Regions from separate parts of the Mesorhizobium sp. B2-3-14 genome, predicted to be linked through region 1. Evidence: predicted binding sites of a transcription regulator. Region 1 holds the regulator's gene; each other region holds the start of a gene.
What was found. The regulator HrcA, encoded in region 1, represses chaperone genes, less so after heat shock. The targets are predictions, from matches to a motif close to GTTAGCACTCNCNNNNNGNGAGTGCTAAC.
Positions count from the first base shown of each region.

Region 2: FJ950_RS19630 (co-chaperone GroES) is a predicted target of HrcA. The motif match lies at 4,763-4,791, and genes of this name have one in related genera.
Region 3: groES (co-chaperone GroES) is a predicted target of HrcA. The motif match lies at 4,201-4,229, and genes of this name have one in related genera.

Region 1 is NZ_VFVP01000008.1:28,309-36,257, forward strand. Features, by position in the region: gene FJ950_RS20210 (RNA polymerase sigma factor) at 1-356, shown strand, start outside; gene FJ950_RS20215 (glutathione S-transferase family protein) at 393-1,019, opposite strand; gene cysK (cysteine synthase A) at 1,193-2,173, opposite strand; gene FJ950_RS20225 (LysE family translocator) at 2,351-2,968, opposite strand; gene FJ950_RS20230 (sorbosone dehydrogenase family protein) at 3,085-4,449, opposite strand; gene FJ950_RS20235 (hypothetical protein) at 4,533-4,730, opposite strand; gene hrcA (heat-inducible transcriptional repressor HrcA) at 4,834-5,916, opposite strand; gene rph (ribonuclease PH) at 6,072-6,788, shown strand; gene FJ950_RS20255 (VOC family protein) at 6,972-7,382, shown strand; gene rdgB (RdgB/HAM1 family non-canonical purine NTP pyrophosphatase) at 7,382-7,949, shown strand, end outside.
Region 2 is NZ_VFVP01000007.1:210,427-218,375, reverse strand. Features, by position in the region: gene FJ950_RS19665 (DUF1236 domain-containing protein) at 1-113, opposite strand, end outside; gene FJ950_RS19660 (hypothetical protein) at 183-407, opposite strand; gene FJ950_RS19650 (cupin domain-containing protein) at 1,181-1,783, opposite strand; gene FJ950_RS19645 (DUF982 domain-containing protein) at 1,889-2,197, opposite strand; gene FJ950_RS19640 (hypothetical protein) at 2,315-2,539, opposite strand; gene groL (chaperonin GroEL) at 2,601-4,232, opposite strand; gene FJ950_RS19630 (co-chaperone GroES) at 4,292-4,606, opposite strand; gene FJ950_RS19625 (usg protein) at 4,998-5,276, shown strand; gene FJ950_RS19620 (ATP-binding protein) at 5,571-7,073, opposite strand; gene FJ950_RS19615 (glutathione S-transferase family protein) at 7,412-7,949, opposite strand, start outside.
Region 3 is NZ_VFVP01000004.1:399,278-407,226, forward strand. Features, by position in the region: gene FJ950_RS13665 (D-arabinono-1,4-lactone oxidase) at 1-428, opposite strand, end outside; gene FJ950_RS13670 (MFS transporter) at 434-1,621, opposite strand; gene FJ950_RS13675 (TetR family transcriptional regulator) at 1,746-2,372, shown strand; gene FJ950_RS13680 (hypothetical protein) at 2,391-3,158, opposite strand; gene FJ950_RS13685 (methyltransferase domain-containing protein) at 3,210-4,127, shown strand; gene groES (co-chaperone GroES) at 4,292-4,588, shown strand; gene groL (chaperonin GroEL) at 4,654-6,309, shown strand; gene FJ950_RS13700 (TetR/AcrR family transcriptional regulator) at 6,485-7,096, opposite strand; gene FJ950_RS13705 (OsmC family protein) at 7,296-7,730, shown strand; gene FJ950_RS13710 (nuclear transport factor 2 family protein) at 7,748-7,949, shown strand, end outside.

The sequences.
Region 1 (7,949 bases):
CGGTCCAGTCGGCGCATGTGGCGCGACGACTGAGCGGCCGCACCGACTGGGCGGCGATCCGCGCGCTCTACGAAGCGCTGTTCTCGATCGCGGGATCACCGGTCGTGGCGATCAACCGCGCGGTGGCGATCGCAGAGACCGAGGGCGCGGTGGCGGGGTTGGCGGCTCTTTACGTGCTGGGAGACGACAAGCGGCTCAATGACTACCAGCCCTACTGGGCCGCGCGGGCCGGCCTGCTGGCCAGGCTCGGCCAGGCACCGCAGGCGCTCGAGGCCTATGATCGGGCGATCGGCTTAGAGCGCGATCCGGCGGTGCGCCGCTTCCTGCAGGCAAGACGCGCCGCTCTCATCCAATGAGCTCCCGGGCGCGGGCGGCTTTTCGGACCACCTCGTTCAGGCCGGCCACATCTCGTGCGACGTGTTGAGCGTCTTCATGAGCGGATGCTCGCGCAACCGCGCCCACAGGCGTTCGATACCGGGCCAGGCCGCCCGCGCCATGTCGATGTCGGGATGCCAAGCTACCAGCATGACGAGATAGATGTCGGCCAGCGACATCTGATCGCCGGCGAGCCAGTCGCGGTTGCGCAAGGCTGCATCGACGACGGCAAAACCGCGGTCCATCTCGGCGACCGCCGCCTGTTTCACCGCCTTCGACCCCTCGGCATCCGTCGTGTAGCGATGGGCGTAGTAGAGCCGCAGCACCGCCGGGTAAAGCACCGAGGACATGAACGCCATCCAGCGCAGGAACTCCGCGCGGGCGGGCGCGCCGACCGCCGGCGCCAGGCCGGCTTGCGGGTGGCGCTCGGCGAGCAGGATGCAGATCGCCGCCGATTCGGTGATAGAGCGTCCGTCCGGCAAGGTCAGCACCGGCACCTGGTTCAACGGGCTGATGGCGAGGAAGGCCGGATCGGGCGCCTCGCTTTTCGGCACGTCGATCTGCTGGAAAGGCGCATCGATCAGCGCCAGCGCCGCCTCGACGACAAAGCCGCCGCTGCCCGGACGCGTGTAGAGCTTGTACATGAAATCCTCCCCCGGCCCGTCTTCTCGCGGGCCGGTGGTGATATGAACCGGAAGCAGGGGTCGGCTCAAGCGGCGCGGCGGCGCCAAGGGGAGTTTTTCTGCGGGCCAGGCTCAGGACGCAAAACAAGCCACGCTGGCCCGCCGACGCATGTTATTCCTGGGGTATCGAAGCCCTAAGCCCCCAGCCCCTCGAACAGGATCGTCGACAGATACCGCTCGGCGAAGTCGGGGATGACCACGACCAGGGTCTTGCCCTTGTTCTCGGGCCGCGAGCCGACGACGATGGCCGCCTGCAGGGCCGCGCCCGACGAGATGCCGACCGGCACGCCTTCGAGGCGGGCGATGAGGCGCGCATTGGCGACCGAATCCTCGTTCGAGACCTTGACGATCTCGTCATAGACCGTGGTGTCGAGGATTTTTGGCGCGAAGCCGGCGCCGATGCCCTGGATCTTGTGCGGGCCGGGCTGGCCGCCCGACAGCACCGGCGAAGCATCCGGCTCGACGGCGACGACATGCAGCGCGGGCTTGCGCTTCTTCAGGACCTGGCCGACGCCGGTGATGGTGCCGCCAGTGCCGATGCCGGCGATGAAGATGTCGATCCCGCCCTGGGTGTCGTTCCAGATTTCCTCCGCCGTCGTCTTGCGATGGATCTCTGGATTGGCCGGGTTTTCGAACTGCTGCGGAATGATGGCGTTGGGGATCGTCGCGGCCAGTTCGTCGGCCTTGGCGATGGCGCCCTTCATGCCTTTCGGGCCTTCGGTCAGCACCAGTTCGGCGCCGAGCAGCGCCAGCATCTTGCGGCGCTCGACCGACATTGTCTCCGGCATGGTCAGGATCAGCTTGTAGCCCTTGGCGGCGGCGGCGAAGGCGAGCGCGATGCCGGTGTTGCCGGATGTCGGTTCGATCAGCGTGGTCTTGCCGGGGGCAATCTTGCCGGCCGCTTCCAGCGCCTCGATCATCGCTACGCCGATACGGTCCTTGACCGAGGCGATCGGATTGAAGAATTCGAGCTTGGCGACCAGATTGGCGACGATGCCCTTCTCCTTGGCGAACTTGTCGAGCCGTACCAGGGGCGTGTCGCCGATCGTGTCGGTGATGGAATCGTAGATGCGGCCGCGGCCGGGCACGCGGGCTGAAGTGACGGGCTTGTTCATTGGTTTCGCTCCCTGGATTTCAGGCAATTGGCAGTAGCCGACAGAATAGGGCTTTCAACCGCGCAAGATAGGCTGCGGCTGGAAAATATCCGAGTGGGGCGCGTGCTGAAAACGCCTGGCCCTCGGAAAAGCATTTCCCGAAACAGCCGGGGCAGGGAATGGTTTGGCCGAAACGACCTACTGACGAGCGGCGATCGCCGCCGCCGCGCCAACCATGAAGGCGCCGGCGGTGCGGTTCAGCACCTTCAGCGCGCGCGGCGACTTCAGGAACCAGCGCGCCTTGGCCGCCAGCGCCAGGTAAGGAACCAGCACGACGAACAGGACGACGACCGTCAGCGCGACGAGAATGCCGTAATCGGCAAGCGTGATCGTCTTCAGGTCGACGATGGTCGGCGTGATGGCGAGGTAGAAGATCATCGTCTTGGGGTTGCCGAGCGTCACGGTGAGGCCGGCGACGAAGCTCGACAGCAAGCCGCCCTTTCCCTTCCTGGCTTCGACGGTTTCAGGTGTGATGCCGGCGGTCCAGAAGCGCCAGCCGAGGAAAGCCAGGTAGGCGACGCCGGCCCATTTGATGGCCAGGAAAACCATGCCGAACTCCTGCGCGACGAAGGCGAGGCCCAGCACCACGGCGGTCAGGTAGGTGAGATCGCCCAGCATGAGTCCGAAGGACATGGCCAGCGACGAGCGAAAGCCCGAGCCCAGCGCACGCGCGACCAGCGCGGTAATGCCGGGGCCAGGAATGGCGGCGGCGATACCGAGTGCGGCACTATAGGCGAGGAATCCGGTGAGGGTCATGGCGCTGGCGTCCAAGGGCAGTCGCGCCCTTGTCGCACGAGGCGGCCTCGGGGAGAACGCCCTGAGCGCGGGATTCGCTTGCACCAGACGGCAATGGCCCGGTTCGCAAGCAAGGGTCAGGAGCGGTCGCCACTATAAGTCACGCGCCAGATCGTGCCGTTGCCGTCCTCGGAGACGATCAAGGATCCGTCGCCGGCCACCGCAACACCGACCGGGCGGCCCCACACCTCGCCATTGGAAACGACGAAGCCGGTCATGAAATCCTCGTATTCGCCGGTTGGCTTGCCGTCCTTGAACAGAAGCCGGACCACCTTGTAGCCGGTCCTGTTGCCGCGGTTCCACGAACCGTGCAGGGCAACGAAGGCGTCGCCTCGATAGTCCTGGGGAAAGCCGGTGTCGGCGGGCAAATCCTTGCCATCGTAGAAGGCGATATTGAGCGGCGCCGAATGCGCCTGCATCAGCACGTCGGGACTGTCAGCCTTGCCGGCGAGATCGGACCGCTCGCCCCTGTGGCGCGGGTCCTCATTGTCGCCGATATAATACCAGGGCCAGCCATAGAAGGCGCCTTCCCTGACCGATGTCGCGTATTCGGCGGGCACATTGTCGCCGAGCCCGTCGCGCTCGTTAACGACACACCATAGCGCGCCGGTCGCCGGCTGGACGGTCATGCCCGAACAGTTGCGCAAGCCGGTGGCGACTGTGTGGCCGTTCTTGCCGTCGGGATCGAAGGCCCGGACCTCGGCCCGGCCCGCCTCGGAACCCCAACTGGCGCCGAGCGGCTCAGCCTTGACCCAGGCGTCGAGCCCGCCCCTGGGCCTCTCGCCCATGTTCTCGGCGACATTCGAGCCGGAGCCGACGGAAAGATAAAGTGTCTTGCCGTCGGGCGAGAAGGCGATGTCGCGGGTCCAGTGGTGGGTCGAAGGAATGTCGGCGACGATGGTTTGCGGCTCGCCCGAGGCCTTCAGGTCGCCATTGCCGTAGGCAAATCGCACGATGCTGTCGCTGTTGGCGACGTAGACCCATTGCGGGTCCTTGCCCGGGGGATAGAAGGCAATGCCATAGGGCCGGTTGAGACCGCCGGCAAAGATGCTTTTCTCCGCGGCTTTCGCGCTGCCCTTTGCCAGGCGATAGACCCGAACCTGGCTGGCCTTGCTGTCGGCAACGAACAGGTTGCCGTTGGGTGCGATGCGCACGACGCGCGGATTGTCGATCCCCGAGGCGATCAACTCGGCCGAAAACCCCGGCGGCAAATGCGGCTTTGCGTCCGCCGGCATGTCGATCACGCCGGCGCTGTTGGAGGCGGATTTGGTGACATAGGGTTTCGGCAGGTCTTCCGGCTTGATCAGCCGGCGCACGCCGGGCCTGTCCGCCCGCCAGTCGCCGAAGGCGGCCGGGCCTTTGAGCACAGGCTGATCGGCTTGCTGGGCGAGCGCCGCGGTCGTGACAAACAGTGCGGACAGCGCCAGTCCGGCCAATCGCATCACTTCCTCCAATCCGTCATGAAGGAAAGCAACGATCGGTTTGCCCGTGGGTTCCGTTCGCACGATGCGCAAAACTTCTCGGATCAGGTCCCGGCAGCGTAAAAATCGTCGTCCAGGCGTTTTTCCAATTCAACGAGATCGGCCGGCAATGGCAGGCCCATGGCGCGCATCTCGCGCAGTTTTTCGCGCAGCTGTTCCTGAATTTCGTGCTGGTCCTCCGGCTGGTTGACCATCTCCTCGAGCAGCAGACTGATCTGGGCCTTGAACGATTCCAGCGCCATTCTTTTTCTCCTTTGCAGCCTGTCTGGATTTACGGTCCCGCCAGGAAAGTCGTTCGCGGTCGAATTCCGGCATGGAAACCAAAGCAATAATTCCTCGGACTCCTTACCTCAGCATGCGGGAAATCAGCTGTGCCGTATAATCCACCATCGGCACGATGCGGGCATAGTTCAGCCTTGTCGGGCCGATGACGCCGAGCGCGCCGACGACGCGGGCGTCCTTGTCGCGATAGGGCGCCACCACCAGCGACGAGCCCGACAGCGAGAACAGCTTGTTTTCCGAGCCGATGAAGATGCGCACGCCAGATCCCTGCTCGGCGAGGTCGAGCAATTGGATCAGCCCGTCCTGCGTCTCCATGTCCTCGAACAGGTGGCGCAAGAGTTCGATGTCGGCCTGGGCGGTGACGTTTTCCAGCAGATTGGCGCGGCCGCGCACGATGAGCCGGGCAGGCAGGCCGCTTTCGGCGCCCGCCCACACCGCAAGCCCCTTCTCGACGAGGTCCTGCGACAGCGTGTCGAGGGCGGCTCTCGTCTCTTCCTTGATGCGGGCGATCTCGGTGCGCGCCTCGGCCAGCGTGCGGCCACGAATATGCGCGTTGAGGAAATTCGAGGCCTCGTGCAGTTGCGAGACGGTGATGCCGGCGGGCAACTCGACGACACGGTTTTCGACATCGCCATTCTGCGACACCAGCACCGCAAGCGCCTTGGTCGGCTCCAGCTGGATGAATTCGATGTGCTTCAGCGCCACCTCGTTCTTGGCCGCGAGCACCAGGCCGGCGCCGCGTGACATGCCTGACAGCATCTGGCTGGCCTCGGTCAGCATATGCTCCAGCGTCGCGCCGGAGCCGGAGGCCCGCACCTGCGCCTCGATGGTACGACGCTCCTCGTCGGAGAGGTCGCCAAGCTCCATGAAGGCATCGACGAAGAAACGCAGGCCAGCCTGGGTTGGCAGGCGCCCGGCCGAGATGTGCGGCGCGTAGATCAGCCCGAGATGCTCGAGGTCGCTCATCACGTTGCGGATGGTGGCGGGCGACAGCGAGGACGGCAGGATGCGCGACAGGCTGCGCGAGCCCACGGGTTCGCCGTCCCGCAGATAGGAATCGACGATGCGCCGGAAGATGTCGCGCGAGCGCATGTCGAGCGACTGAAGAGCCAGCGACTGCGAGGCGGGATCGACTGCCTTGGTCATTCGGCTAAAAACCTCCGGTTCAAGGATATAGACTTCGGTGGGCCGCGCGCAACCCGGTGTCTGTGTCGGGTCACCGCCCCTTTTCCTTTGCGCCGTGCCCTGCATGCGTCTAAAAGCCGGCCACGATTCAAAAAAATGACAAGAAAGCAGGCCGAATGCGCCCCTCCAAACGCCAATTCGACGAAATGCGCGCCATATCCTTCGAGCGCGGCGTCTCCAAGCATGCCGAAGGCTCGTGCCTGGTGAAGTTCGGCGACACGCATGTCCTGTGCACCGCCAGCCTCGAGGAAAAGGTGCCTGGCTGGATGCGCAATTCCGGCAAGGGCTGGGTGACGGCCGAATATGGCATGCTGCCGCGCTCGACAGGCGAGCGCATGCGCCGCGAGGCCTCCGCCGGCAAGCAGGGCGGCCGCACGCTGGAGATTCAGCGGCTGATCGGCCGTTCGCTGCGCGCCGTGGTCGACCTGCAGGCGCTGGGCGAACAGCAGATCACCGTCGACTGCGACGTCATCCAGGCCGATGGCGGCACCCGCACCGCTTCGATCACCGGCGGCTGGGTGGCGCTGTATGACTGCCTGCGCTGGATGGAAGCGCGGCAGATGGCCAGTGTTTCGAAAGTGCTGAAGGATCATGTCGCGGCGATTTCCTGCGGCATCCATGACGGCCAGCCGGTCATCGATCTCGATTATATCGAGGATTCCTCGGCCGGCACCGACGCCAATTTCGTCATGACCGGCAAGGGCGGCATCGTCGAGATCCAGGGCACCGCCGAGGGCGAGCCCTTCTCCGAAGAGCAGTTCGCGGCCTTGATGGGCCTGGCCAAGAAGGGCATTTCCCGGTTGGTCAGCCTGCAGCAGATGGCGGTGGCCTGAGTTTTCGATGCCGAGCCTGGGCGCCCCCCTCTGCCCTGCCGGGCATCTCCCCCGCAAGGGGGGAGATCGGATGTTGTCGAGAGCTTCGCCAATAATCAGCATAGAATACCATGAGCTGGCGCTCACGCTGCCGATCTCCCCCCTTGCGGGGGAGATGGCCGGCAGGCCAGAGGGGGGTGCCTCGTGACTCCCTCTGCCATTCTTGAATCCGCCCTCTATGTCACCGACCTCGCTGAAGCAGAGGTCTTCTACACCGATATCCTCGGCCTCACCCTGCTTGGCAAGGTAGAAGGCCGCCACCTTTTCTTCCGCTGTGGCCCGGGCGTGCTGCTGATCTTCAACGCCGAGGCGACCAAGATTCCGCCGGCGTCCGATGCGCGGCTGAAGGTGCCGCCGCACGGCACGGTCGGCGAAGGCCATCTGTGCTTTGCCGCAAACGCCGCTGAAATCGACGGCTGGAAAGCCCATCTCTTGGCGAAGAAAATCGCCGTCGAAAGCGAATTCGAATGGCCGCAAGGCGGCCGTTCGATCTATATACGCGACCCTTCGGGCAATTCGATCGAGTTCGCCGAGCCGAGAATCTGGGGCCTTTGATGCATTCGCCAAACCTCCATACGCTTGATGGCAAGAAGATCGTCGTCGCCAGCCACAATGAAGGCAAGCTGCGCGAATTCGCCGAGCTGATGGGACCGTTCGGCTTCGAGGCGAAATCAGCCAAGGCGTATGGCCTGCCCGAACCGGACGAAACCGGCACCACCTTCGAGGAAAACGCCTACATCAAGGCCTTTGCCGCCGCAAAGGCGACCGGCCTGCCGGCACTGTCGGACGATTCCGGCCTCTGCGTCGACGCGCTCGACGGCGCGCCCGGCGTCTATACCGCGAACTGGGCCGAGACTCCGGACGGTTCGCGCGATTTCGCCATGGCCATGCAGCGCACCGAAGTGGCGATGCAGGAAGTCGGCGCGGCCACGCCCGAACGGCGCACGGGCCGCTTTGTCGCCGTCATCTGCCTCGCCTTTCCCGACGGCGAGGCCGAATATTATCGCGGCGAGGCCGAGGGCACGCTGGTCTGGCCGCCGCGCGGCGAGCTCGGCTTCGGCTACGATCCGGTGTTTTTGCCCAATGGCTTCGACAAGACCTTCGGCGAGATGAGCGCGGAGG
Region 2 (7,949 bases), on a different contig from region 1:
CGGACGACCGTCTGCTGCTCGGGCTTGAGAATTACGACGTCTCCCGCGAAGGAAGCACCAATTCCAGCCATAAGCGCGAGGGTCGCGACAGCGCCGACAAGATATCTTTTCATGACAAGTCCTTTTGTGAACCAAGAAACATTTTCAGAGGCCAGAATTATTCTGGCCTCTGCCGCAGCCAATCAGCCACCATTGGCAGGTGCCGCGGGCTTCGCGGGCGCTGAAGTGGCCGGAGCTTCCACCTTTGGCGCCTCAACCTTCACGTTGATGTCCTTCCCGCCGCCGCCACCGATGTTGATGACACCGGTAAATATCAGCAGGACAACGATAGCGACTATCGCAAGAACAATAGCGACCGCAGTGCCGCCACCACCTCCAGAGTTAACAACAGTTGGACCGTCAGCCATGACTTTCTCCTCTCCTATTCTTTGAGTTGTCACCGGTCACCAACGGCTCCCGCTGCATTGCGTTCCCGGGCAAGGCTTAGGTCTAAGAATTGGCAAGACTGAAGTCGTATGCGGCAACCCATTTCTTGCCGATACGTTGGGTTTCGCGCCGGAGCAACGCAGCCAATCATCCATCATCGCGGAATCCAGCTCGACCGCCGGATATTCTGAGAGCGAGGCAAGCAGTGACATCAGCCCAGAGACCGAGCATCCACGACGACAATCGCCCCGCAAATGACAATGATGTTCAGGCCCCGGAAATCCCGTCGGGCCCGCCCGTCTGTCTGAGTGAGGACGCCAACATGGTCGATCTTGTCAGGCGAACCGAGCGCTTGGCCATCGCCGTTGTCGTGGGAATGGCGATCTGCCTGACGCTTATCCCGGCGATCTATGTTGCCCTCACCTACGGAATGTAGACGGTATATCAGTCGTCTGTCCGCTCCGAGGCAGGCGCAATCTCTTCACCACCTGCTTTCTCCAGGCTTGCTCCCATTGCGCCTGGCATGCCGGACATGTTCCCGCGCGCCATCAATCCCGAGAATCTCAGACAAAAAAGAACCCGCCCCGGCGTCAACCGAAGGCGGGCTCTCTCCGTTTTCCAGTCCGTTGATAAAGCATTCGACGGCTATCAACCTCCAATGCCCGAGAGCGTTCCACCGGAGTGATGAATTATGCTTCGATCTGCCCGTCGATCGTTCCGAGGCAGGGCCTGCTCTCTTTCGCCTTCGGCGAACTCAATCTTTCTTCCACGCCGCCAGCAGCGGGCCCTTGCTTCCATAGACGGGATCCTTGCGCGGACGGCCGACCTTGGGGATCGTCACCACCGCCTTGGCGTGGTCGGCGGTGGTCGTGCATTCGTCATAGGTACCGGCCGGCGGATAGGCGCCAACGACGAGAAAGTCGTCCGAAGCGGAGATGCGCTGGTGCCCCGTGCCGGCCGGAAGAACCGCGACATCGCCGGCCTTCAGCGCCAGCGTTCGGCCCTTCTTGCCGCCAAACCGGACCTTCGCCGTGCCACGCGCCACGCCGAGCACTTCGTGGATGCGCGAATGGTAGTGAACATAATCGTAGATGCCGTTGCGCCAGCTGTCTCCCCAGCCATTGGCCGAGAAAAGCGCCTCTAACACGGCCGCGGGATCGAAGTCTTCCGGCAATCTCACTGCGCCGCGATAGACGACCAGCGGCCAGGACGGATGATTGGGCACCAGGCCATCATCGCCAAACCTGAACTCGTTCGCTTTGCGCGGCCTGACAAGGTCGGCCGCATGACGGCTGTCCGGTCTTGCGGCACCGGTCACCTGTTCGGCCACTTTCTTGATGCTTTGCAGGATGCTCATGACGTCGCCTCGCCTCGGGGAACCAACGCTGATTCAACCCGATGGCCATCGCTTGGTTCCCCGCGGGCTCGCGCCCGCCACCGCCGCGAGGCGGATCGCTGAAGATCAGGCGGACCTGCCGCCTCGCCCTGCCTGCAGCGCATTGTCCATCGCAGCGGCCGGCGAAACCATATCCGGCAGCAATATGTCGTTGCGGCGTGCGAAGGTGACCAGCGTCGCGCGCACCGTCTCCGGGTCGATCTCACCGGCGATGCCCGCCTTGCAGGCATTGAGGGCGACGGCATGGGCGCCGTTGCGGCTGGCGGCCGGCCAGTCCTGCAACAGCGCGTAGGCTTCCATCACGCTTTCGATCTTCCTCGGAAAGCCCATTCCGACCAGAATGGTCACCGGTTCTTCAAACTGCCAGCGATTCATGGCTTGTGCCTCCTCTCGATTGTGCGGACCCGCGGCGGGCCGAACACCGGAAGGCGCGGCCCGCCGCGTAAGGTTCATGGGACTGCCCGTAAGGTTCAGGGGACTGAATGTCAGCGCTCAGCCGCCGGCCGAGGCCTCGGACGCCTCCGACACCTGTTGCGCGGCCAGGAACATCAGCGTCGCGGCAACGGTCCGCCGCTTCCAGCCGGCGGCTTCGGCCCTGTCGAGCAGTTCCGCCAGCAGCGGCTTCAACGCACCGCGGCATTCGCTTTCATAGGCCAGGAACTCCTTTGCCTGATGTGTCGGCGCGGGCACGGGCCCAAGGTCAGCAAGCGCATCCATATCTCTCTCCCTTCAACCGATGCCCGCTCCCTGTCGAGGGAGCGGGCGGACTGGTCGGACCTCAGAAGTCCATGCCGGCGCCGGCCGGCATTGCCGGGCTGGCGGCTTCCTTCTTCGGCTTCTCGGCCACCATTGCCTCGGTGGTCACCAGCAGGCCGGCGACCGACGCGGCATCCTGCAGCGCGGTGCGCACCACCTTGGCGGGGTCGATCACGCCCTGGCCATAGAGATCGCCGAACTCGTTGGTCTGAGCGTTCCAGCCCCAGCCGAATTCGCCCTTCTCGCGCAGCTTGCCGACGATGATCGAGCCTTCAGCACCGGCATTTTCCGCGATCTGGCGGACCGGCGTCTCGATGGCGCGGCGCACGATCTCGACACCGGTCTTCTGGTCGGCATTGTCCGTCTGGACAGCATCGAGCGCCTTGGCGGCCCGAAGCAGCGCGACGCCGCCGCCGGGCAGCACGCCTTCCTCGACAGCCGCGCGGGTCGCGTGCAAGGCATCGTCGACGCGGTCCTTGCGCTCCTTGACCTCAACCTCGGTCGAGCCGCCGACGCGGATCACCGCGACACCACCGGCAAGCTTGGCCAGCCGCTCCTGCAGCTTCTCGCGGTCATAGTCGGAGGTGGTCTCCTCGATCTGGGCCTTGATCTGCGCGACGCGGCCCTGGATTTCTTCCTTGCGCCCGACGCCGTCGACGATGGTGGTGTTTTCCTTTTCGATCACCACCTTCTTGGCGCGGCCCAGCATCTCCAGCGTCACATTCTCGAGCTTGATGCCGAGATCCTCGGAGATCGCGGTGCCGCCGGTGAGGATCGCGATGTCTTCCAGCATGGCCTTGCGGCGGTCGCCGAAGCCCGGCGCCTTGACGGCCGCGACCTTGAGGCCGCCGCGCAGCTTGTTGACGACCAGCGTCGCCAGCGCCTCGCCCTCGACATCCTCGGCGATGATCAGCAGCGGCTTGCCCGACTGGACCACCGCTTCCAGCACCGGAAGCAGCGCCTGCAGGTTGGCGAGCTTCTTTTCGTGGATCAGCACGTAGGGCTCGTCAAGTTCGACGCGCATCTTGTCCTGGTTGGTGACGAAATAGGGCGAGAGATAGCCACGGTCGAACTGCATGCCTTCGACGACTTCCAACTCGGTCTCGGCTGTCTTGGCTTCCTCCACCGTAATGACGCCTTCATTGCCGACCTTCTCCATCGCTTCGGCGAGGAAGCGGCCGATCTCGGCGTCGCCATTGGCGGAGATGGTACCGACCTGCGCGATCTCGTCGTTGCGGGTCACCTTGCGGGCGTTGGCCTTCAGCTCGGCGACGACGGCGTCCACCGCCTTGTCGATGCCGCGCTTCAGGTCCATCGGGTTCATGCCCGAGGCAACGGCCTTGGCGCCCTCCTTGACGATGGCCTGGGCCAGCACGGTCGCGGTGGTGGTGCCGTCGCCAGCAAGGTCATTGGTCTTGGAGGCGACTTCGCGCACCATCTGCGCGCCCATGTTCTCGAACTTGTCCTCAAGCTCGATTTCCTTGGCGACGGTGACGCCATCCTTGGTAATGCGCGGCGCACCGAACGACTTGTCGATGACGACGTTGCGGCCCTTGGGACCGAGCGTCACCTTCACCGCATTGGCCAGGATATCGACGCCGCGCAGCATCTTCTCGCGCGCTTCGGTATGGAATTTTACCTCTTTGGCAGCCATTGGATCACTCCTCTATCTCTAGGCAGCATTCGTTGACTGGTGGATTTTCTAAGAAGCCGTCAGGCGGCCTTCTTCACTTGCGCGGTCTGTTCGATCACGCCCATCACGTCACTTTCCTTCATGATGAGCAGATCCTCGCCATTGAGCTTGATCTCGGTGCCGGACCATTTGCCGAAAAGGATACGGTCACCCACCCTGACATCCAGCTCGGTCAGTTTGCCGCTGTCGTCGCGCGCGCCGGGACCGACGGCGATGACTTCGCCTTCCTGCGGTTTTTCCTTGGCGGTATCGGGAATGATGATGCCGCCGGAGGTCTTTTCCTCGGCCTCGATGCGGCGGACCAAGATACGGTCATGCAATGGACGGAACGCCATGTCGTTCTCCTCTTGGGACAAACAGGTTTTCAGCTTCCTCCACACCGGACCGGCAATTCGGGCCGATGCGGAATGCGGCGACCCTTTGTCAGGCATCGCGCGCGCATATCGAGCTAGTTTTCCCTTTTTTCGGTTTCAAGAGGCCGGCCAGAAAATTTTAGCACTCACGCCGTCGGAGTGCCAACTCACTGTTATAGCGGTCTTATTCGCTCTGCGTCGGGAGCCGCCCCTTGAATTTACGCCTAGATCCGGCAAAATTATCCGAGCCGGTACCATCGCCGGCGCCGGAACCGCTCACCCTCTGAAGGAGTTGTTTACCGACGGCGCACATTGATGGGCCGAGAGACTTTTTCGCCGTTGCGGCCACCGCTGCCGCCGAAAGGAGACACGAATGATCGCAAGCGTCAGCAAGGAGTTCCGCCTCCAGATGGAAGGCTATGGCCTGACCACCGCACAAATCCATTACCGTCTGCCTGACCATCGGAGCCTGCTGCAGCTTTATGTCTGGCAGGACTACGACCTGGCGCCGGAGTTCCCCGAACTCAAGGGCTTTCTCTCCTATTGGGAGCGCGAATTGGACGGGCCGCTTCACTCCGTCCACATCGCCCACCACCGGCTCATCACCCCATCGGAATGGCGGGCGGTCGACGGTGTCATCACGGTCCAGTAAGGGCGGCGTCATCGCGCGGTGCTGACCTTACCAGAAGCCGACCAGCGACCTCACCATCGCCTTCGCACCCGCCGTCTGCGAGCAAGCTTCAGATACGATGATTGACCAGCGCCACGCCGAGCCCGGCAAGGATCGAGCCGCGGGTTCCCGGCACCAGCTACCTTGCGCCGCTTGCCGGGGACCGCGCAAGGGCCAGTGAGGCGATGCCGGCCGCCGCCAGGTCCGCCATCGAGAACCAGCGGATCAGCGTTCGTCGATGAGATCGCAGTGCCGCCACGGCCACGTTGGATGCCCTCACAAAGCCAGGCTTCCCTGCTCCGCCCCCTCGGCATTGGGATCGCCGGGCGCCGTTGCCCAGGCGAGTTCGACCAGCGTCACGGTGCGCTTCCCCGTGCCGTCGACCTGGCAGACGATGAGGCCCTGCTCCTCGATATAGGTGAGCAGCCGCCGGGCGCGGCGCATGGAATGCGAGCCGTAGGCGCGGGCGATCGCGCCATCGCTCGGGCACGGCCAGCCCTCCTTCGCCGCGCGCGCGATCATCATGAACACGCCTTGCATGTCCTCGGGCAGCAGCGAAGCGCGCACCGAGACGTCACGCCACACATCGTCCTCGCTGGCTTCGGCCCCCAGCCCGGCACGGGCGCGCGTCAACATGCGGCGGAAGGCGGGCAGATCAGGCACGACCGAGGCGAGCCCCTCGATGCGGCAGCGCACGACAAACTCCTGGTAGAGCACCCCGATCACGCGGAAGCCCGCGTCGGGTTGTGCAAGAATGGCGCGCAGCACGCGGTCCACCCGCTCGCGCCGCTCCGCCAGATCCTCGGCGCTGACTTGCGGCTCCGCCGGTTCGGGGCGGATTTCCAGCGCAGCCGACTTCGCTGCCATCAACTGGTCGAGCAGGTCCGGCGACGCCACCCGGCGCGGCGCGCGCATCGTCTCGGGCGGCGGGGCGGCCAGGATGATGGCGCGGGCATCCTCGAGCGCCGCCTCCGGCAGCGGCATCAGCTTGGGCGTGCCGTTGCGCGGGCTGGTGTCGGTCGGGCCGATGCGCAGGCCGAGCGGCCGGCGCGACAGTGCCGGCCCCAGCGCCATGAACTGGCCGCGCTCCAGATCGCGGAAGGCCTCCGCCTGCCGCCGCTCCATGCCCAGGAGATCGGCCGCGCGCGCCATATCGATATCGAGGAAGGTGCGGCCCATCAGGAAATTGGAGGCTTCCGCCGCGACGTTCTTGGCGAGCTTGGCCAGCCGCTGCGTGGCGATGATGCCGGCAAGCCCGCGCTTGCGGCCCCGGCACATCAGGTTGGTCATGGCGCCGAGCGAAAGCTTGCGCGCCTCGTCCGACACCTCGCCGGCCACCGCCGGCGCGAAAAGCTGAGCTTCGTCGACCACCACCAGCATCGGGTACCAGTGGTCGCGCGCGACCTCGAACAGCCCGCCGAGGAAAGCGGCGGCGCGCCGCATCTGGTTCTCGGCATCGAGGCCTTCGAGGTTGAGCACGGTCGAGACGCGGTGGATGCGCGCCCGCTCGCCGGCCGCCTGCAGGCCGCGCTCGGTATGCTCCTCGGCATCGATCACCAGATGGCCGTAGCGTTCGCCCAGAGATACGAAGTCGCCTTCCGGATCAATGATGGTCTGCTGCACCCAAGGCGCGCTCTGTTCCAAGAGGCGCCGCAAGAGGTGCGACTTGCCGGACCCCGAATTGCCCTGCACCAGAAGGCGGGTCGCCAGCAACTCCTCGAGATCGAGTTTCGCCGGCGCGCCCGCTGTCGTGTGTCCCATCTCGATCGCAACGGTCATGCCAGACTCATCAGCTCCTTCGCGGACGGGCTTAGCAATCCGATCGCGGCCCGTCGAGCGTGGCATGGCCGGCGATTCGCGTTGCGCACAGCCGAGACAATGAAGATCTGGCCGCGATGGACGGCCGCAATCCGGCGGGCCTGCCGGATTGCGGCCCTGACCTGTGGATAGTAACCACCTGTTCACCATGGGCCGGCGTTTCGATTGCGGCGGCCGGCCAGCCGCTTAGCCTGGCCTCTGCATCGCCCCCCAAAGCGATGCACCCCAACGCCCCCAAATGGCGGCCGGCGTTTTCAAGTTTCTCTCCAAACGTATACGCCGGTCGCCACCCCTTTCGACTACAGCCTCGGCGCCTCATGCGGCTCGACCTGTCCTGGGACTGGCGGCAATCGCGGCGCGTCCAGACCCTCGAAGGGATCACGCCAGGCGTTGATCGCTTCAAGCCGCCGATACCAGCGATCGACCAGTCGATAGTCGCCGAGCGGCAGGCCCGCGACATCGTTGAAAGGCAGGAAGGTCGCCATGCGGAAGTCGGCATAAGAAACTTCGTCTCCGACCAGCCATTGCCGGCCCGCAAGCGCGGTCTCCAGGATCGCCGCCGTCGTGTGAAACAGTTTCAGCCCATCCTCGACCAGTTGGTGATCGATCGGCCCGATGTGATAACGCTGCTTGGTGCCGCGCTCGAAATGCACCATGTCGCAGGCCCGCATGAAATTCTCCTTGCCCCAACTCAGCCAGCGGATCATCTCGGGCTCATCGTCGCCGCTGCGCCAGAAATCGGACCCCATGTCGCGCGACAACCGGCAGGCTATGGCGTCGGCCTCCCACAAGCTTCCGCCGAGCCAGACCAGTATGGGCAGGGAAAGGTTGGGGTTG
Region 3 (7,949 bases), on a different contig from region 1:
TTGCCAAGCCCGTCGACGATCTGCACCGTTTCCAGCTGTGTGTGATACGCGCCCAGCGTCGGCCCCGAGCCATGGGTGGCCGTGCCCAGGGCGCCGCCTATCGCTTGGCGGTCGATGTCGCCCATATTGGGCAGGCCCTGGCCGATGCCTTGCAGCATGTGCATAAGCGGACCAAGCCGCGTCCCTGCCCGCACACGCGCCTGATGTCTTTTCGCGTCATGCGCAACCAGCCCTTCCAGCTTCTCCAGCGACAGGATGGTGCCTTGGGACTTCACCAATGGCGTGAAGGAGTGACCGGCGCCGACGACGCGGACCGGGCCGGGTGCGGTGCGAATGAGATCGCCGAGTTCGCCGGCATCTGCCGGACTGGCAAGCAGCCGCGGCTCGGCGGTGACAAAGCCGGACCAGTTGCTCCAGCTGTTCGACATGGGGCTCACGCAATCGCGCGGCGACGCCGCGCCGCCAGGACAAACAGGCCGAGCAACGCCACGCTGGCGACAGCACTTGCGGCGGCGAACTCGGGAACCGGGCGAAACTCCTTGCCGTCGATGAGCAGCGACGCCGCGACCGGTCCGATCGCCAGGCCGAAAAGCTGGGCGGCCGGCACCAGCAGCACGGCGGTGCGGGTCTCGTCGGCGGTGATCGCCAGCCGGATCTGGTAGGGCACGATGAACAGCAGGATAAAACCCATGATCAGGGCGACGACCCAGAACATCGTGAGGCCGGGCCCGCTGGCAAGCACGAGCGAGGCGACAAGCGCGACGAGGCCGATCGCCGTGATGGCAAGCCGATAGTCGATGCGCGCCTCGAACACGGTCGCCGTCATCGCGCCCAGCACCTGCGCCGCGAGGCTGGCCGAGACGATCAGCCCGACGGTGCGGCCATCGATGCCGAATTGGGCGCCAAGCGGTTCCAGAAAGGCCCATACGGCGCCGAAGAACATGAAGTAGCAGAAGACCGACAACAGCGCGGTGATCGAGGGAACCGTCAGCACATTGGCGAGGTTTTCGTCCTTCGGCAGATCGGCATAATCGGCAGGGACAGCAAAGGCGACCACCAGCGACGCGACGCAGACGACGGCAAGAACGAGGAAGCCGCCAGCCGACCCGGCGGCTGGAATGACATAGAGCGCCAGCACCAGGGCAAGAGCGCATTGCGCCAGGGTCTGCATGGTGACGAAATAGCCGCCGATGCGTTCGGCGCGCCGCGAACGGGCAATCAGTTCGGTGGCGACCGCGACAAGGCCGCCTTCGGCAAGGCCGGCCAGCGCGCGGGCCGCCATCAGCGTGTTGGCGCCGGCGGCATAGGCGGTCCACACATTGGCCAGCGCCAAGAGCAGCAGGAGGACGGCACTTTTCCAGCGCATGTTGTGGGCGGAAAGCAGCATCGCGACGATTGCAGAACCAATGGCGATGGCGATCATCTCGGCGGTGGCGACCAACGCCAGTTCGTCGCCGCTGACATGGCCCTCGGTAAAGAGGGCGCCGAGCAGGACGGGCTGCAGACCGAGAATGAGCAGGCCGACCGACCCGATCCACAGGGCCGAGGCGAGCTGCCCGCCGCTGGGATTGCCGACCAGCCAGTCGCCTTCGCCCTGAAGATCAGCGCTTGTCGAAGCCATAGGCGCCTCCCAACGTCCTTGCCGCACGGCAAAAAAGCTGACAGTCTGTCAGCATTCCAGAAACTGATACTTGATCATATTTCTTGTCAACCTGAATTTGGGAACTCGTGCGAAAGATCGGTGCATGACGCAAGCCAGTCGAACGATCACCGAGCCCAGGCGCAGGCCCAAGCAGGAGCGCAGCCGCGAGCGCATCGACGCCATCCTGTCGACCACCATGCGGCTGATCGGCGAGAAAGGCATCGACGCCGTCACCATGAAGGAGGTCGGCATGCTGGCGGGCGGGCCGATCGCCACCGTCTACCACTACTTCCCCAACAAGTCGGCGATCCTGGCGATGCTCTATGAGCGGTTCTCGGAGGTCAGCCGTGCCAGGTTGGCGGCGATCGTCGCCGATGTCCGCGAAGCCAAGGACGTCATCGTCGCGTCCGATCGGCTGCTTGACGACTACCTCAGCCGGGTCGCCGGCGATCCGGCCATCCAGGATCTGCAGAACGCCATCCAGGCCGACAAGGCGCTGAAGAATCTCGACATCGCCGAAACCCGGCATCAAGCCAAGATGTTCTGCGACCACGTCATCGCCTTGCTCGAGCCGGAAAAGCACGAGCAGTTCGAACGCATGGTTCTGCTGATCTTCCAGCTCGCCGGCGGCGTTGTGCGCCTGGCGCTTGCGCAAGGCGAAGTGGAAAGCCGCCGGACCATCGAGGATTACCGATCGATCATCCACACCCAGTTGCGGCTGTTTCTTTAGCGACCGGCAACCGGGGACCTATCTCGCCCGGCGGATGAGGCCTTCGAAACCATCGGCCAGGTCGGAAGCGCCCGCCGCGAACATCTTCACCAGGTTCTGCGGGCGGCCGGGCGTCTTGTTGGCATCGAGGAGAACAGCCCTGCCCTCATGCATGACGAAATCGAATTTCCCATAGTCGAAGCCGAGTTCACGCCGCCGTTCGCGCAGTTCGTCGGGAACAGCGGCGGGCTCGCGCCGGATCGTTTCCGATGCCTTGACCAGGCTGTTTGGCGAGACGTAGCGGGTGCAGCGCTCGCGCTCTCCGCAAAACACCCAGAAGCGCACCGCAAAGCCGTCAGGTTCTTTTTCCGGGATGAACTTTTCCACGACCAGATCATCGCGATCGAGGACGCCATCGGGAACGTCGTCCCGGGATTGGTAGACCTCGTAGGACGGCATGGCTGGCACGTGCGCAAAGGGTGCCGGTTGGCCGGCACGCCTCGACCGCCGATTGAGCCGTGTCTCCGGAATGCCCTGGTTGTTGAGATTGCTTTTGACGATGACCGGGCCCAGCCAGCCGTCGCCCTCGGCCAGAAGCGCTCCGCTTACCCGCCGTTTCGATATGTCGGCGGCCCCGACATTGAGGCATAAGGGAAAACGCCGCGCATAGTCGAGATAATCTGCCGGCGTCGTTGTCGCATCGACGTGCAGAACCGCGACATCGGCGCTGGATTGTCCGGAGAGGCCAGGCTGAATCCGGACCGAATGGCCCCGCCTCTTCAGGTCCTCGAGAATATCGAAAAGCATGTAACGGCTATTCCGGCGCAGCAGAAGGCCGCCGCGACCCAGGAACCGATCATGCTCATGCGTTATGACAATGATGCGCGCCACCAGCTAACCCCTTGGCTTCCATCCCCACTTCCATTAAGCGGCTCTAATCAATCAATGCCAGACTTTCCTGGGCTCCAACGGGTCTGCATGACGAATCATTGGGATAGTTATCATCGGCACTGGAAGCTCCTGGACGCCCCGCTCCGGCCGACGCCGGAAACCGTCGGCATATTCGAGCGCGAACTCGATCTCGGAAATGCCAATGTCCTTCTGCTTGGGGTGACACCTGAACTGGCGGTTCTAGGCAGATCGATGCTGGCGATCGATCAATCGGCTGCCATGATTTCCGGCGTATGGGCCGGCGACAACACCTCGCGAAGGGCGATGACCGGCAACTGGCTTGACCTCCCGGTCGAGCAGAAAAGTTTCGACGCGGTCATCGGCGACGGCTGCCTGTCGGCGGTCGATACCAAGGCCGCGCGCGGTTCGCTGTTCGGTGAAATCGCAAGGGTGCTAAAGCCTGGCCGGCATGCGGCGATCCGCGTGTTCGCTCGGCCGGAAACCGGGGATGACCTGCGCGGCATCGAAGCTCTGGTCCTGGCCGGCGGGATCGAGAATTTCCACGCGCTCAAATGGCGGATCGCCATGGCGTGCACGACCGGCGACTGCGACAGCAGCGTCGATGTGCAAGCAATCCGTGCGGCATTCGACAAGCTGTTTCCGGATCGGGAGGCCCTTGCCGCACGCACCGGATGGAGCATGGCATCAATCAATACGATCGACGTCTATGCGGGCTCCGAAACAAGGTACAGCTTCGCAACGCTGGCCATGCTGGAGGATGAGGCGCGCGGTTGGTTCGACCAGGTGCGCGTCGTGCCAAGCGGCAGTTATCCCCTGGCGGAACGTTGTCCGCTCCTGGTGCTCGGTTCGGCCAAGCTTCGATAAGTCATCGCCGTCCTACCAAGAGGCGCTCCGCGCGCCTTGACTCTGGCAGGTCGGCGGCCTATTTCAGCGCCACGTTAGCACTCGCCTTTGGTGAGTGCTAACTATGTGTCCGGCGCCGCCGGACGGAGGAACTGTTTCTCACCGTTCTCATCGAGGAAGAAAAAATGGCAAAGTCGAAGTTCCGCCCGCTTCATGACCGCGTGGTCGTTCGCCGGGTCGAATCCGAATCCAAGACCGCTGGCGGGATCATCATCCCGGATACGGCGAAGGAAAAGCCGCAGGAAGGCGAGATCATCGCCGTCGGCTCCGGCGCTCGTGACGAAGCTGGCAAGCTGGTCCCGCTGGACGTCAAGGCCGGCGACCGCATCCTGTTCGGCAAGTGGTCGGGCACCGAAGTCAAGCTCAATGGCGAAGACCTTCTGATCATGAAGGAATCCGACATCATGGGCATCATCGGCTGATTATCGGCCTCACCCTCAACTTGAATTTTTCGGGCTCTATCCGAGCCCCTGCCAGGAGCTAAAACATGGCTGCCAAAGACGTAAAATTCTCCCGCGATGCCCGTGAGCGCATGCTGCGCGGCGTCAACATTCTCGCCGACGCGGTGAAGGTCACGCTCGGTCCCAAGGGCCGCAACGTCGTCATCGACAAGTCGTTCGGCGCCCCGCGCATCACCAAGGACGGCGTCACCGTCGCCAAGGAAATCGAGCTTGAAGATAAGTTCGAGAACATGGGCGCGCAGATGGTCCGCGAAGTTGCTTCGAAGACCAACGACATCGCCGGCGACGGCACCACGACCGCGACCGTTTTGGCGCAGTCGATCGTCCAGGAAGGCCACAAGTCGGTTGCGGCCGGCATGAACCCGATGGACCTGAAGCGCGGCATCGATCTGGCCGTCACCGAAGTGGTCGCTGCTCTCGGCAAGGCCGCCAAGAAGATCAAGACCTCCGAGGAAGTTGCCCAGGTCGGCACGATCTCGGCCAATGGCGACGAGTCGGTCGGCAAGATGATCGCGGAAGCGATGCAGAAGGTCGGCAACGAAGGCGTTATCACGGTTGAGGAAGCCAAGACCGCCGAGACCGAACTCGAAGTCGTCGAAGGCATGCAGTTCGACCGCGGCTATCTCTCGCCCTACTTCGTGACCAACGCCGACAAGATGGTTGCCGAGCTGGAGGACGTCTACATCCTCCTGCACGAGAAGAAGCTCTCCAACCTGCAGGCGATGCTGCCGGTCCTCGAAGCAGTCGTGCAGACCTCGAAGCCGCTGCTCATCATCTCGGAAGACGTCGAAGGCGAGGCGCTCGCCACGCTGGTCGTCAACAAGCTGCGTGGTGGCCTGAAGATCGCCGCCGTCAAGGCGCCGGGCTTCGGTGATCGCCGCAAGGCCATGCTGGAAGACATCGCCATCCTGACCGGTGGCCAGGTCATTTCGGAAGACCTCGGCATCAAGCTCGAGAATGTCGGCCTCAACATGCTCGGCCGCGCCAAGAAGGTGTCGATCTCCAAGGAGAACACCACCATCGTCGACGGCGCCGGCAAGAAGGCCGAGATCCAGGGCCGCGTCGCCCAGATCAAGCAGCAGATCGAGGAGACCACCTCGGACTACGACAAGGAGAAGCTGCAGGAACGTCTGGCGAAGCTCGCCGGCGGCGTTGCGGTGATCCGCGTCGGCGGTGCGACGGAAGTCGAAGTCAAGGAAAAGAAGGACCGCGTCGATGACGCCCTCAACGCGACCCGCGCGGCCGTGGAAGAAGGCATCGTTGCTGGCGGTGGCGTTGCCCTGCTGCGCGCTTCGGCCAACATCAAGGTGACCGGCGTCAACGCCGACCAGGCCGCCGGCATCAACATCGTTCGTCGTGCGCTGCAGGCTCCGGCCCGCCAGATCGCGGCCAACGCTGGTGCGGAAGCCTCGATCGTTGCCGGCAAGATCCTTGAGAACAAGGGCGCGACCTTCGGCTACAACGCCCAGACCGGCGAATATGGCGACATGATCGTCATGGGTATCGTCGATCCGGTCAAGGTCGTGCGCACGGCCCTCCAGGACGCGGCCTCGGTCGCCGGCCTGCTCGTCACCACCGAAGCCATGATCGCCGAAGCTCCGAAGAAGGATTCGGCTGGCGGCGGCATGCCTGGCGGCATGGGCGGCGGCGGCATGGGCGGCATGGGCGGCATGGACTTCTAAGAAGTCCATAAAGCACGCCCATGAATCCAAGTTGCTCAAGCCCGCAAGCGGGCTTGAGTGGCGGCATGGACTTCTAAGAAGTCCATCCTCGCAAAATTATCGAAAGGGCGGCCGAGTGGTCGCCCTTTTCTTTGCTTGAGGCTGGTGCTCCACCGCAGTCAGTTGGGACTAGCGGTCAGACAGCGGTAGTCTCCGCCCGCTGTGTCACCTTGCCGGCGAGCACGGCCTGCTCGATAAGCACGGCCACCTCGTCGGCCACTGCGTTGAGCGATGAGCGATCGCGGGTGGCGCGGGCAATCACCATCAAGCCTTCCAGCGAAGACTCGACCAGCAGCGCCAGTGCCTGCGCGCGACGCTCGGGCACTCCTGCCCTGACGAAAGCCTCACGCAGCAAGCCGATCCACTGTTCGAAGGCAGAGCGGCACAGTTCGACAAGGTCGGGCACGTCGCCTGGCGAGTCCAGCACGACCGGCGCGACCGGGCAGCCGAGTGAGAACTCATTGTCTTCCAGCATGCGTCCCACCGACTGATAGATGTGATGGACGGCGACCGCAGGGTCGCGTTCGGCGGCCAAAGCCTCACCCAGCCGCTCGCTTACCTCGGCGACGCTGGCGCGAGTCACCTCGACGACCAGCTGATCCTTGCCACCTGGGAAGTGGAAATAGAGCGAGCCGCGGGGTGCGCCGCTGGCGCTCAGAATGTCGTTGAGCGAAGTGCCGTAATAGCCGCGCCGCCGCAAAAGCAGTGCCGTCGCCTCGATCATCCGCGTGCGTGTGTCTGTCGCCATGTCACCCCTGTCAGGAGCGCGCATTATAGGGCTTGCCTGTAATAGGACAACCGGTCTACATAATATGTAAATCGGTCTACATATTTCGGAGGCAGAGATGGATGAGTATCGGCGGAAAGGGCAAGACGGCGGCCTGGCTCGTGATGCATGAGGAAGCGGTCGCGGAGCCTTCATTTCATCAAGCAGAGGAGAGACAGCAATGACAATTCGCGAAGCATCGGCCGAATGGCACGGCCCGCTCAAGGAAGGTTCCGGACGGCTCAGGCTGGGCAGCGGCTTGTTCGAGGGCGCCTACTCGTTCCCGTCCCGCTTCGAAAACGGCCCCGGCACCAATCCGGAGGAACTGATCGCGGCCGCCCATGCCGGCTGCTTCTCGATGGCGCTCACCGCCGTCCTCGGCAGTGAAGGTCATGTCGCAAGCGACATCCACACGACCGCCAAGGTGCATCTGGGCGCCACCGCGGCCGGGCCGACGATTACCCGCATTGAATTGGAGACGGAGGCGAACGTCCCCAGGCTCCCCGCCGCCGACTTCGAGCGGCTAGCGCAGTCGGCCAAGGCGGGATGCCTCGTCTCGCGGGCGCTGGCCGGCGTCGCCACGATCACGCTGAAAGCGAACCTCATAAGTCACTGAACGGAAGGAGAAGTCGCATGACCCAGGAATTGATCATCGACATCACCACGGCCAACCGCTCCGGCGAAACGGCTGAAATCATGCGGCGCTACAACGATGTGTTCCAGCATCACGATCCCTCTGCGCTCGGCGATCTGGTGGCTCAGGACTGCGTTATCGAGAACACCACGCCGGCGCCGGACGGCGCGCGCCGCGCCGGCAAGGCAGCCTGCGTCGAGC